Regions from separate parts of the Microbacterium sp. SGAir0570 genome, predicted to be linked through region 3. Evidence: predicted binding sites of a transcription regulator. Region 3 holds the regulator's gene; each other region holds the start of a gene.
The links. Region 3 encodes LexA, which represses DNA repair genes until DNA is damaged. Its sites were predicted from a motif close to TCGAACANNTGTTCGA; they were not measured.
Positions count from the first base shown of each region.

Region 1: C1N74_RS04330 (HNH endonuclease signature motif containing protein) is a predicted target of LexA. The motif match lies at 2,236-2,251, and genes of this name have one in related genera.
Region 2: C1N74_RS02405 (HNH endonuclease signature motif containing protein) is a predicted target of LexA. The motif match lies at 2,215-2,230, and genes of this name have one in related genera.

Region 1 covers NZ_CP027929.1:931,043-935,444, forward strand. The annotation lists gene C1N74_RS04325 (HSP90 family protein) at 1-601, opposite strand, end outside; gene C1N74_RS04330 (HNH endonuclease signature motif containing protein) at 786-2,201, opposite strand; tRNA gene C1N74_RS04335 (tRNA-Trp) at 2,447-2,519, shown strand; gene secE (preprotein translocase subunit SecE) at 2,564-2,821, shown strand; gene nusG (transcription termination/antitermination protein NusG) at 2,896-3,957, shown strand; gene rplK (50S ribosomal protein L11) at 4,174-4,402, shown strand, end outside.
Region 2 covers NZ_CP027929.1:506,514-510,915, forward strand. The annotation lists gene C1N74_RS02400 (cytochrome b/b6 domain-containing protein) at 1-692, shown strand, start outside; gene C1N74_RS02405 (HNH endonuclease signature motif containing protein) at 738-2,180, opposite strand; gene C1N74_RS02410 (GNAT family N-acetyltransferase) at 2,358-2,864, opposite strand; gene C1N74_RS02415 (hypothetical protein) at 2,927-3,925, opposite strand; TPP riboswitch at 4,042-4,138, shown strand; gene thiM (hydroxyethylthiazole kinase) at 4,129-4,402, shown strand, end outside.
Region 3 covers NZ_CP027929.1:1,114,370-1,118,771, reverse strand. The annotation lists gene hisB (imidazoleglycerol-phosphate dehydratase HisB) at 1-422, opposite strand, end outside; gene C1N74_RS05220 (histidinol-phosphate transaminase) at 419-1,504, opposite strand; gene C1N74_RS05215 (LysM peptidoglycan-binding domain-containing protein) at 1,547-1,903, opposite strand; gene lexA (transcriptional repressor LexA) at 2,160-2,825, shown strand; gene C1N74_RS05205 (prolyl oligopeptidase family serine peptidase) at 2,904-4,402, shown strand, end outside.

The sequences.
Region 1 (4,402 bases), 180 kb from region 3:
GGATGGGGAGGAACTCCCCGAAAGTCTCGGCCAGCTCGACCGTCGCGGGGGTGCTGAGGAGATCGCGCTGTCCTGGGCGCGGCCGCAGGTGCACGCTCGTGCCGACCGGGAGATCATCGGGAATCGTCCGCACCGTGAATGTGCCGTCGGCGTTGCCCTGCCATTCGACGGCGGCGCCGCCGCGCGCGCTCCGCGATCGGATGACGATCGTCTCGGCCACCATGAAGCACGACAGCAGCCCGATGCCGAACTGCCCCAGGAAGTCGCTCCTGGGGAGGTCGAAGATGTCGCGCTTCGAGCTGCGCCCGACGGTCGCGAGCAGGTCGGTCACCTCTGAGGCGGTGAGTCCGATGCCGTCGTCGCGGACGATGAACTCGTCGCTTCGGTCGCTGAGGGGAGTGATGCGGATGCCGCTCGACTCGCGCGGCATCCCTGCCGGGGATGTGCTCGCGTCGAACTCGGCGCGAGCGGTGATCGCGTCGCAGGCGTTCTGCATCAGCTCGCGAAGGAACACGCGAGGACCCGAATAGATGTGTCGACTCAGGAGGTCGACGATGCCGCGAAGGTCGACCTGGAACTGCTGTGATCGTCCGGTATTCATCCGCCTGATTTCGTTTCGGGTGAGCGTCACCGATGGCGTCCTCGGCGCGACAGCCGAGCGTAACAGTTCCCGGTAAGGGGCCATTTCTGACTCGCGTCCAGAATCGCGCGTCATATCCGGCGTCGGCTGACGGGCCACCCCGACGGGAGGAGGGGTACGGGCGCGGAGTCGCGACCCCCGGGGTTCAGAACGGCGGTGGCCCGCCGGGTGGCTTGCCTGCTCCGGCGCGGGAACGCGGCGGGTCGGCTGTGTCGATAGTGAAGCAGACGGAGGGTATGGGTACGTCTTCGCGGTAGACCCGCCCGAGGGGTGAGGTCCATTCGAGGATCCCGCCGCCGACCTGTCTCACCTCCCACTTGGTGAATTGCTTCATCGAATGGTGTCGTTGGCAGAGGTGGGCGAGGTTGAAGATGTGGGTGTGCCCGCCGAGGGCGTGATCGATGGTGTGGTCGAGCTCGCAGCGGATGGCGGCTCGTCGGCATCCGGGGAACCGGCAGTGCTGATCCCGCGCCATGAGGAGTTTCTTCATCGATGCGGTGGGCCGGTACGTGTCGATCTCGACCGGGGTGCGGGTGACGGGGTCGATGAAGAGTCGGTCCCACTCCGATACCTGCCCGGCGAGCTGTCGTGCCGTGTCGGCGTCGATCAGCGCACCGCCGACGGCTTCGGCGGGGTTGTCATCGCGCCCCATCAGCGTCTCTGCGGTGACGGCGACTTGCACCCGGGCTCGGATCGCGCCGAGCGCACCGGCGCGGTCGGTGCCGTAGGTCGGGTCGACCACGGGTGCTCCTCCGAGGACGAGGTCGCCGAGGATGTCGGTCCGCAGCTGGTCCATCGTCCGGACGTCCGGTGCGGCATCCGTTCCCGCCGGGCTGGCAACCGCGTCAGCGTGCACTCCGACAGCCCCGGCGGCATCCGCACCGTCAGCGCCCTCAACCCGGGCGTCCTTGACGGACTGTCCCATCTGCGTGAGCCGGTCGAGCATCCCTGCGGCGATGACCGTCGGGATGTTGGCGACGAGGTTCGACATCCCATCGGACCCGTGGAACACGCGCACGCATCGTTCCGCCGCCGCCGTCTTGTGCCGCTCCGTGAACGTCTGCGGGTGAAGCTGGGCCGCCAACGCGTTTAGCGCAGCCCGCACCCGGGACGGCACATCCCGCTCGCACACCGCGATCGCCGCTTCCGCGAACGAATCGCGCACCTCGTCCGGCACCCCCGCACCGACCCGCACGACCACATCCACGTGTCCGCGTTCAATCCGCCGCTGCACCCACGCGTCGAACACAGCCGGGTAGTCGTCGATCACGGCCATCGCGTGATCGATTTCGCCCTGCAGCCGACGATCCGTCAGCCGCGCCATCCCGGCCGCCTCAGCCGCGACCGACCGCAGCTCCATGTCCGACGCCATGCCTCGCACGCCGTCACGACGCGCCTCACGCAACGCCGACCACCCCAGCTCCGCCAACGCCCGAACTCGCGCCACATCAGACGCATGAGCCAGATCGAGCGCCTCGGCGAACACCGAGAACGCGTCGGCGTGCGGCGACCCACCCGAGGCGCGCTCGCCTCCGAGCCCGTGGTCGCCGTCCGATGTCATGTTCCCATGATGGCAGCGGGTTACGACATTCACATCGAATGCAGTTTCGCCTGTGCGCAACGGGCTCCGCATCTCTCCAGGGGAGGAGGCGGTGTCGAAATCGCGCCGACGTTCGCGACCCCGGCAGTCATGACGTACACTGAGAGGAGCAGTCGAAATCTGCATTCTTTCGCCATGCCCAAGCGTCGAAGACTCGACGGCCGTGGAGGAATGCGGGCGTAGACCCCGGGGTCCGAAGGATCTCTAGGGCGGTAGCTCAATTGGCAGAGCAGCGGTCTCCAAAACCGCAGGTTGCAGGTTCGATTCCTGTCCGCCCTGCGCGTCGGCGTCAGCCGGCACACGGAAGGTATCAGGTGGGTTCGATGGTCCAAGAGGGTGGCGAAGTCGTCGCCGCAGGTGGCGCGCCCCGCGAGAAGAGGCCGAACATCTTCGCGCGGATCATCATCTTCATCCGCCAGGTGTTCGCCGAACTCCGCAAGGTCGTCACCCCGACCCGCCAGGAGCTCGTGAAGTTCACGGCAGTGGTCCTCGGATTCGTCGTCGTCATGATGGCGCTCGTCTACGGCCTCGACGTCCTGTTCGTCTGGATCACCACCGTCGTCTTCGGCGTCCCGGGCTGATCGACGGGCCCAGCCCGCACGACCCGCGAATGCCTGCCGCGCAGGCATCCCGACAACCGATGGAAGAGAACGCAGTGTCAGAACGCATCCCCGACGACGTCGATTGGGCTACGGCCGCCGAGCAGTCCAGCGAGGACGACGAAGCCCAGGAGGGCAACGTGCTGGCCGGTCAGGAGCGTGCCTCCGACGCAGCCGAGCACACCGCCGTCCACGTCGTGGACGATGAGGCCGAGCAGGACGACACCGACCTCGACGGTGTGGAGATCGACGACCCCGAGGCCGACGCTGTCGTCAACGACGCGCTCGAGATCGACGAGACCGCCGAGGCCGAGGCTGCTGCGGAGGTGCTGACCGACTCCCTCGAGGAGGAGATCGCCGAGCAGGCCGCTGAAGCCGCCGACGAGGTCGAGCCCTACGACGGTCCCGAGCCCGACGTCGAGGTCTCCGAGGAAGCCGTCGACTACCTCTCGGAGTTCGAGGCCGCCGCCGGCATCGAGATCTCCGTCGGCGACGACGAAGACCCGTACGAGGCGTTCCGCACCGAGCTGCGCATGCTGCCGGGCAAGTGGTACGTCATCCACTCCTACGCCGGCTTCGAGCGCAAGGTGAAGGCCAACATCGAGCAGCGCAAGTCGACGCTCGAGGTCGAAGAGGACATCTACCAGGTCGAGGTCCCGATGGAGGACGTCGTCGAGATCAAGAACGGTCAGCGCAAGATGGTCACGCGCGTCCGGATCCCCGGCTACGTGCTCGTCCGCATGGAGCTCACCGAAGACACCTGGTCGGTCGTCCGCCACACCCCCGGTGTCACGGGCTTCGTGGGCAATGCCCACAACCCCACGCCGCTGCGCTTCGACGAGGCGTTCAACATGCTGAAGTCGCTCGTCGAGGTCAAGGAGGCGGCCCCCGCCAAGGCCGGCGCCGCGAAGGGCGTCGCCGCCCCCACGCGCAGCGTCGTCACCGAGGTCGACTTCGAGATCGGCGAGACCATCACGATCAAGGAGGGCTCGTTCGCCGGCCTTCCCGGCTCGATCAGCGAGATCAAGCCCGAGAGCGGCAAGCTCACGGTACTCGTGTCGCTCTTCGAGCGCGAGACGCCCGTCGAGCTCTCGTTCGACCAGGTCACCAAGCAGTAGCGCAACCCCGCGTCGACGAGCGCCCCTCCGCCGCACGGTGGCCGGGGCGCTTCGTCGTCTCGTGGCCAGGATCGCCGACGTCCGCCCTGCTGAGGATGCGGTAAGCTTGGGGAGTTTGCGGGCGCCTGCGCGCCCGCGCGACACAACCGCCGCTCGGAGATGCCGGGCGTGCGGGAGAGGGATGCCGCCGGCATCCGCTCGACGAAAGGAAAACGAATGGCACCGAAGAAGAAGGTGACCGGCCTGATCAAGCTCCAGATCAACGCCGGAGCAGCCAACCCGGCGCCGCCGATCGGCCCCGCGCTCGGTCAGCATGGCGTCAACATCATGGAGTTCTGCAAGGCGTACAACGCCGCGACCGAGTCGCAGCGCGGCAACGTCATCCCCGTGGAGATCACCGTCTACGAGGACCGCAGCTTCACCTTCATCCTGAAGACCCCGCCCG
Region 2 (4,402 bases), 610 kb from region 3:
TGCTGATCATCCGCACGGGTCTGCAGGCGCGGGAGGAGAAGCGTCCGAGGGTGTTCTGGTCGCCGCGGGGCAGGCCGAAGCGCCGGACGAGCCTCACGATCTGGTTCCACCAGGCGCTCGATGTGCTCTGGATGGGCAATGGCGTCGTGTTCGTGATCCTGCTCTTCGCGACCGGACAGTGGATGCGCATCGTGCCGACGAGCTGGGAGGTCGTGCCGAACGCGGTGTCGGCGGCGTTGCAATACGTGTCGCTCGATTGGCCGACGGAGAACGGCTGGGTCAACTACAACAGCCTGCAGCAGCTCGCCTACGCCACGACGGTGTTCGTCGCTGCTCCGCTCGCGGTCGCCACCGGTGCGCGCCTCAGCACCGTCTGGCCGCGTGGTGACGGGAGGCTCAACCGTCTGTATCCGATCGAGTGGGCGCGACGCCTGCACGTGCTGGTGATGCTCTTCTTCGTCGTCTTCATCGTGACCCATGTCGCTCTCGTCCTGGCCACGGGAGCGCTTCGCAACCTCAATCACATGTATGCCGCGCAAGGGTCGGCCGACCCGGCGGCGTACGCCGACAACTGGACCGGGTTCTGGCTCTTCGTGCTGTCGCTCGGCGTCATCGTCGGCGCGTGTGTCGCCGCTCGCCCCGCTGTCCTCGTACCGATCGCACGATTGTTCGGCACGACCATCACCCGTTGACGCGCGCCTGCGGGTCGGAGATCACGCCCGCGTCATCACGCGATGTCAGAAAGGTGGTGGTTCATCCGGTGGCGGGTTTGCGGTGTCGCTGGTGAAGCACACCGCGGGTATGGGTACGTCTTCGCGGTAGACCCGTCCGAGGGGTGAGGTCCATTCGAGGACCCCGCCGCCGAGCTGCCGGACTTCCCACTTGATGAATTGCTTCATGGAGTGGTGTCGTTGGCAGAGGTGGGCGAGGTTGGAGATGTGGGTGTGCCCGCCGAGGGCGTGATCGACGGTGTGGTCGATTTCGCAGCGGATCGCGGCCCGGCGGCATCCGGGGAACCGGCAGTGCTGATCCCGGGCCATCAGGAGTTTCTTCATCGATGCGGTGGGCCGGTACGTGTGGATCTCGACCGGCGTCCGGGTGACCGGGTCGATGAAGAGTCGGTCCCACTCCGATACCTGTCCCGCGAGCTGTCGTGCCGTGTCGGCGTCGATCAGCGCGCCCCCGACGGCTTCGGCGGGGTTCTCGTCCCGCCCCATCAGGGTCTCCGCGGTGACGGCGACTTGCACGCGTGCCCGGATCGCGCCGAGCCCACCGGGCCGGTCGGTCCCGTAGGTCGGGTCGACCACGGGTGCCCCGCCGAGCACCAGGTCGCCCAGAATGTCTGCGCGCAGCTGATCCATGGTCCGCGTATCAGCGGCAGCCTCTCCAGCGGCGCCTGCGCCTGCGGCATCCTCACCCGAGCTGACTGCACCCATCCCGGCGCCAGCCATCCCGGCGGCATCCTCCCCGGCGGCGTCCGCGCCAGCATCCGCGCCCCCGTCCGCTCCGGCACTCTCCACCCGGGCGTCCTTCACCGACTGTCCCATCTGCGTGAGCCGGTCGAGCATCCCCGCCGCGATCACCGTGGGCAGACTGGCGACGAGGTTCGACATCCCATCGGACCCGTGGAACACCCGCACGCACCGTTCCGCGACCGCGGTCTTATGCCGCTCGGTGAACGTCTGCGGGTGCAACCTGGCCGCCAGGGCCTCCAGCGCACCGCGCACCCGGGAGGGCACATCCCGCTCACACACCCCGATCGCGGCTTCCGCGTACTCTGACCGCACCTCGACCGGCACCCCCGCGCCGACCCGCACGACCACATCGACATGTCCGCGTTCGATCCGCCGTGAGACCCACGCCTCGAACACCGCGGGATAGTCGTCGATGACGGTCATCGCATGGTCGATCTCACCCTGCAACCGCCGGTCGGTGAGCCGCGCCATCCCCGCCGCCTCGGCCGCGACCGACCGCAGCTCCATGTCCGACGCCATCCCCCGCACCCCATCACGGCGCGCCTCGTGCAGCGCGGCGCGACCCAGATCGGCCAGCGCCCGGGTGCGGGCGAGGTCGGCGGCGTGGGAGAGGTCGAGAGCCTCGGCGTATCGCGAGAAAGCGAGCGCCTGCGACGGCGCGAGCGTTCCGCGTCCCACCTCGCCACCTGCGCCATTCGCCGTCATGTTCCCATCATGACAGTGGGGTACGACATCGAAATCGAACAAAAGTGCGAGTTGTGGGTAACTCACGACCTAGCCCAGCGGGGGAGAAGAGGCGCCAACCACCGAGGCCGAATAGCCAGTCGAGGCCAGTCAGCTCGCCGAAGCCTCGCGACCTAGCCGAGCGGGGCGAACTCCTACTCAGCGGACGAAACGGACCTCGGTCAGCGTTTCGCCGAGGAACGGCTCGGTGTGCGTCTGCCCGTCGAGCGTGAAGCCGTTGCGCTCGTAGAAGCGGTGCGCGCGGGGGTTGTCCTCCGCGACCCACAGGTAGACGCCCTCGTCCTTCTCGACGGCGGCGTCGAAGAGGCGCTGGCCGATGCCGGTGCCGTGCCACGCGTCGAGGAGGTAGATGAAGTAGAGCTCGCGCATCCGAGGGGCGTCGCGATCGCGAGCCGGGCCCGACCCCACGAAACCGACGATCTCGCCGCGGACGAGCGCGGCGTGCATCCGGAAGTCCTCTCCCTGTGCGGCCCAGTGTGTCCACAGCTCGGCGAGACGTCGCGGCGACACGCTCTGGAGCGCGGCGGTGCTGATGAGGTGGTCGTACGTCTCGTGCCAGCAGGTGGCGTGCACGCGCCCGAGGGCTTCGGCGTCGACATCCCGCACCGGACGGACGACGATGTCGGTCTGCAGTTCGGCTTCCATGGCCAGACTCTACGCGCGGCCGGCGGTGGCGTGAAATCGAGGAAAGGGGGTTGCGGACGGGGTCATCGGGCCCCGGCCCCGGCCCCGTCGCCGACCGCAGCCGCGGCCTCGTCGCTCGCCGCTGCCTCGATCGACACCAGGTTGACCTCTCCCGGCGTCCACCCGGCAGCGATCAGGCGGTCGTGGAGCGCCTCCTCGACGGCAGCCTGGTCGTCGTCGATGCGCACGCGCGTTCCCGTCCGCGTCGCGTCGACGACCGCATCCGGATCGAGCGTCCGTGCCGCGGCGATCAAGTCGTCTTTCATCCGATCCGCGCGGGCGGGGCCGAGCGCGGCGCGCACGATGCCGAACGAGCCCAGGCCGACCGACCATGTCGGGCCGAGCTCGAGGTCGAGCCTCCCGGCGGCGCGCTCGCGCTGCGTGGCCAGCGCCGCGCTCCGGTCCGACAGGATCATCAGCAGCGCGATCCCGCTGAGGAGCACGAGCGCAGCGCCGGCGACAGTCGTGGGCACGACCGACAGAGCCGAGCGGTAGAGGGGCGAATCCCACCCGGTGGTGAGCCCGACGACGGCGCGGCACAGGGAGAAGACCCCGTACGCGGCCATGGTCACCGCGAGCAGCCGGGACCCGCGTCTCGCGGCGATGGCCGGCTGCATCGCCGCGGCGCTGGTCAGCCCGCAGGCGGCAGCCACGACCACGACCTTCACCGCGAGGGACGCCGGCATCCCGACCGTCGTGGACACGACTCCGACCGCGGCGGCGAGCGAAAGGGCGACCCCGGCACGGGCGAGAACCCCGCCGCTCAATGAGCCCAGCCCGGCGAAGACCAGACCGGGGGCCAGAACCATGGCGATGTCGCTGATGACAAGGGTCGCGGCGTCGCCGGTCTTCGTGTGCACGAGGTACAGCAGGCTGGCCGCCGTCGCCGACAGCGCGCCCACGATGCCGAAGCGCAGCAGTCCACCGCGGCGTCGCCAGCTCGGCCGCAGGGCGAGCACCCCGACGAGTCCGGCGATGGTCGCCAGACACGCGCAGACCAGTGCGACGCCTGCTGTCAGCACGGCCCCACCCCCTCGCGCGCCGGCCCGTGAAGCGCGCTCACTCGCAACCTACGCGCTTCGGGGACCGGGAGAAAAGCATCGCGGCCCAGAGGGTGCAAACCGGCCTGCTATGGTCGTGTCCCGACACGGGGTGCCCGCGACCGCGAGCTGAGATCAGACCCGTCGAACCTGCTCCAGTGCAATGCTGGCGAAGGGATGTCGAAATGCGCGATGTCGTGCCCACCGTCCGAGGACCGGAAGCGGCGCTCCGAGCGCTGCGGGATGCCGTTCCGCTCACCCACTGCGTGACCAACGCCGTCGTCACCGGGTTCACCGCGAATGCGCTGCTCGCGCTCGGGGCGAGTCCTGCCATGGTCGACATCGCCGGTGAAGCGGGGATCTTCGCCGGAATCGCCGACGGCGTGCTGATCAACCTCGGCACCCCGAATCCCCAGCAGCAGGCCAGCGCCCGTGAGATCGTGGCGGCGACGCGGCGCT
Region 3 (4,402 bases):
ACGAGCGAACCGGTGAAGTGCCCGCCGATGAGGTGGAACTCGTAACCGTCCGGCTCCCCCGAGTGCACGAGGTACGGACGCCCCGAGATGTCGACGACCGCCTGCGCGAGCGCCTCGTCGAGGGGGACGAGTGCATCACCGTAGCGGGAGATGCCCGACTTGTCGCCCAGCGCGGAACGCAGCGCCTGTCCGAGCACGATCGCCACATCCTCCACCGTGTGGTGCGCGTCGATGTGCGTATCGCCCGTCGCGCGCACGGTCAGGTCGGTGAGCGAGTGCTTCGCGAACGCCGTCAGCAGGTGGTCGAAGAACGGCACGGTCGTCTCGATCGTGCTGATCCCGGTGCCGTCGAGGTTGAGCTCGAGCTCGACGCTCGACTCGCTCGTGGCGCGACGGATGCTGGCCGTTCGGGGGCTGGTCATGCCTCCGAGTCTATCGAGGCCAGTGCTTCGAGGAACGCGGTCGTCTCGTCTTCCGTGCCGGCGCTCACACGCAGGCTGTGCGGGATGCCCACGTCGCGGACGAGGATGCCGCGGTCGTACAGAGCCTGCCAGGTCGCCCGCGGGTCGTCGACGCCGTCGAACAGCACGAAGTTCGTCCAGCTCTCGAACGCGTGATAGCCGAGGGCGTCGAGCGTCGCCGACATCCGGTCGCGCTGCGCGACGATCTCGTCGACCATCCGGAGCATCGTCGTCGAGTGGGAGAGGGCGGCTGTCGCCGCCGCCTGCGTCAGCGCGCTCAAGTGGTACGGCAGCCGGACGAGCCGGAGCGCGTCGATGAGCGTGGGGTCGGCGGCGAGGTAGCCGACGCGGGCGCCGGCGAAGGCGAAGGCCTTGCTCATCGTGCGCGACACGACGAGCCGGTTGCGCTCACCGAGAAGCGTCAGAGCGGAGGAGCTTTCGCGCGGTGCGAACTCCTGGTAGGCCTCGTCGACGATCACGATGCCGTCGGTGGCCCCGTACACCGCCTCGATGACGTCGAGCCCGAGGGGTGTGCCGGTGGGGTTGTTGGGCGCACACAGGAAGACGACGTCCGGGCGGAGCTCGGCGACCTGGGCTGCGGCGGAGGTGGGATCGAGCGTGAAGTCGGGTCCGCGTGTCCCCGTGACGTACTGGGCGCCGGTCGCGCGCGTCAGCAGGGGGTACATAGAGTACGTGGGGCCGAAGCCCATCGCGGTGCGTCCCGGGCCTCCGAAGGCCTGGAGGAGGTGCTGCAGGACCTCGTTCGATCCGTTCGCTGCCCAGATGCGATCGGGGGTCAGGCCGTGGCCGAGGTACTCGGCGAACGACTCGCGGAGGTGCGTGAACTCGCGGTCGGGATAGCGGTTGACGTCGCGCAGGGCGCGGGCTACGGCATCCAGGATGTCGTCGGCGACCTCTTCGGGAACGGGATGCGTGTTCTCGTTGACGTTCAGCGCGACCGGAAGCGGCGCCTGCGGGGCGCCGTACGGGGTGAGGCCTCGCAGATCGTCTCTGAGGGGCAGATCATCCAGACTCGGGCTCATCCCACCCATGCTAGGCCGCGCGCGCCACTGTTGCCGCCGGAGTCAGCTCGCGGCGTACTCGGCCGGGATCGCAAGCGTCTGGCCGGCCTCGAGCTGGCCCGAGCCGAGAGCGTTCAGCCGGATGATCGCATCGACGACATCGCGGGGGTCGGCGGCGGGCGCCACCTCTTCGGCGATGGACCAGAGCGATTCGCCGGACATCACGGTCACGGTCGTGAACGAGCCGGCGGGGGCGCCGACCTCGCTCGAGGCGAGCGCGCCTCCCCCCGAGAGCACGGCTGCCGTGATGGCGACGACCGCCGGAAGGGCGGCGATCGTGGCGACGACGCGGCGTCCGCGGCGCGTCAGACGCAGGCGGGTACGGGGGGCCGGTGCGAAGCGGGCATCGATCGTGGTCATGGCATCTCCTCGGGAGCGGTAGGAAGATTCGCCCGCGCCTCTCGGCCGGGAGAGACGGGTGCGAACTTCGGTTCCGAACGTATCTTCGATATTGTGTGGTGTCAACCACCCACCGAAATCGGAGACCGATCGAAGAGACACGCGGAGCGTTCCGCGATGTCGCCGTCGTATCGGGCTACCTTTTCGACAGCGAGAGCCCACCATGAACCTCCGACATCGGGTCGGGGGCGGGGCGCGACGACAGGAGACCGGCGGTATGAGCGAGAAGCCGCAGACGCGACGACGCAAGAATCTGAGCGACAAGCAGCTCGCGATCCTCGAGGTGATCCAGAACGCGATCGCCCGCAACGGCTACCCGCCGAGCATGCGCGAGATCGGCGACGCGGTCGGCCTCAAGTCGCTGTCCAGCGTCACCCACCAGCTGAACCAGCTCGAGCTCAGCGGCTACCTGCGGCGCGACCCCGGCAAGACCCGCGCGATGGAGGTGCTCATCGATCTCCCGGGCACCGCCGGCGAGAACCCGGCCGACGCCGCGCCCGCCCTCGGCGACGCCGCCCTCGTGCCGCTCGTGGGCCGCATCGCGGCAGGCGTGCCGATCACCGCCGACCAGCAGGTCGAGGAGATCTTCCCGCTGCCGCGCCAGCTCGTCGGCAAGGGCGAGCTGTTCATGCTCAAGGTCGTCGGCGACTCGATGATCGACGCGGCCATCTGCGACGGCGACTGGGTCGTCGTGCGGGCGCAGGCAACCGCCGACAACGGCGAGATCGTCGCGGCCATGCTCGACGGCGAGGCGACGGTGAAGACGCTCCGCCAGCGCGACGGCCACACGTGGCTCCTCCCCCGCAACTCGGCGTTCGAGCCGATCCTCGGCGACGACGCGACGGTGCTCGGTAAGGTCGTGGCGGTTCTGCGCACGGTCTGAGGCGCCCCGGGACGGCATCCGCTCCCCACCGTCTCCCCGGACGAGGTCGGGAAGCCAGGCCTCGCGTAGCGTGGCTGTATGTCGCAGCAGCTTCCCTATGGTTCCTGGCCGTCTCCCCTGACCGCGGCATGGGCCAGCGCGTCATCATTGCGCCTCGACGGCGCGAGCTTCGTCGGTGATGAGATCTGGTGGGGCGAGTCGCTGCCCGACGAGGCCGGTCGCGTCGCGGTCATGCGCCGCCGCGGCGACGGCACCGCGCAGGTCGTCCTCCCCGCGCCCTGGAACGCACGCTCGCGCGTGCACGAGTACGGCGGCGGCGCCTGGACGGTGTCGGATGACGGCGAGCTGTTCTTCGTCGACAAGTCCGACCAGCGCATCCGGAGCCTTCGCCCGGGCGGCGATCCCCGACCGCTCACTCCGGAGGAGACCGGGACGCACTACGGGGGCCTCCGCTGGCAACGCGGCGTCCTCCTCGCGGTTCGCGAACGCGAACGACCCGGCGGCACGCCCGAGCGCCACATCGTCCGCATCGAGCGCGCTGACAGCGCCGAGGTTCCCGACGCCTCGAGCGTGACCGAGCTCGCCGGCGGCAGCGACTTCGTCGCCCAGCCGGCGCTGTCGCCCGATGGCTCGCGCCTCGCCTGGGTGGCCTGGGATCACCCCGACATGCCCTGGGACCGCACGCGCATCCGCGTCGCCGACCTGGACGCCGCCCGCGGCATCCGTGACGTCGCGGGCGGCGCCACCGCCGCGCTGCAGCCCGAGTGGACCGACGACGGCGCGCTGTTCTTCGCCGACGAGCCGACCGGACGCTGGAATGTCTACCGCGTCGACCCCGCGACCGACGCCCCGCCCACGGCCGTCTCGCCCGCCGACGCCGACACGGGTGGTGGCCTGTGGGTGCTCGGCACCCGCTGGTACGCGCCGCTCGATGACGGCCGCCTGGTGGCCGTGCGCACCCACGGATCGGACCAGCTCGTGATCGTGGACCGCGACGGCGGCGCCATCCCGCTTCCCTTCCCCGCCACCGCACGCGTGCAGATCGAAGACGTCCGCGGCAGCCGCGCCCTCGTCAGCGGGGCGATGCCGGGAGGGGCGGGCCTGTGGCTCGTCGACCTGGACACCGGCGAGACGAGCGCGGTCCGCGGCGGTGCTCCGGACGTCGACGCATCGTGGATCCCGCACGCCCGGCAGCTGACGACGGAGGGCCCGCACGGCCTGGTGCATGCCTTCGCCTACCCGCCGACCAACCCCGACGTCACCGCGCCGGCCGACGAACTGCCCCCGTACCTGGTCTGGGTGCACGGCGGGCCGACCTCGCACGTGGGCGGCGCGGCCGACAGCAAGGTGGCCTACTTCACGAGCCGCGGCATCGGCGTCCTCGACGTCAACTACGGCGGCTCGACGGGATACGGCCGTTCCTACCGCGAACGGCTGAAGGGACAGTGGGGTGTCGTCGACGTCGACGACGTCGCCGCGGCCGCACGCGGTCTCGCCGACGAGGGTCTCGCGGATCCGTCACGGCTGGCGATCGAGGGAGGATCCGCCGGCGGCTGGACCGTGCTCGCGGCGCTCGT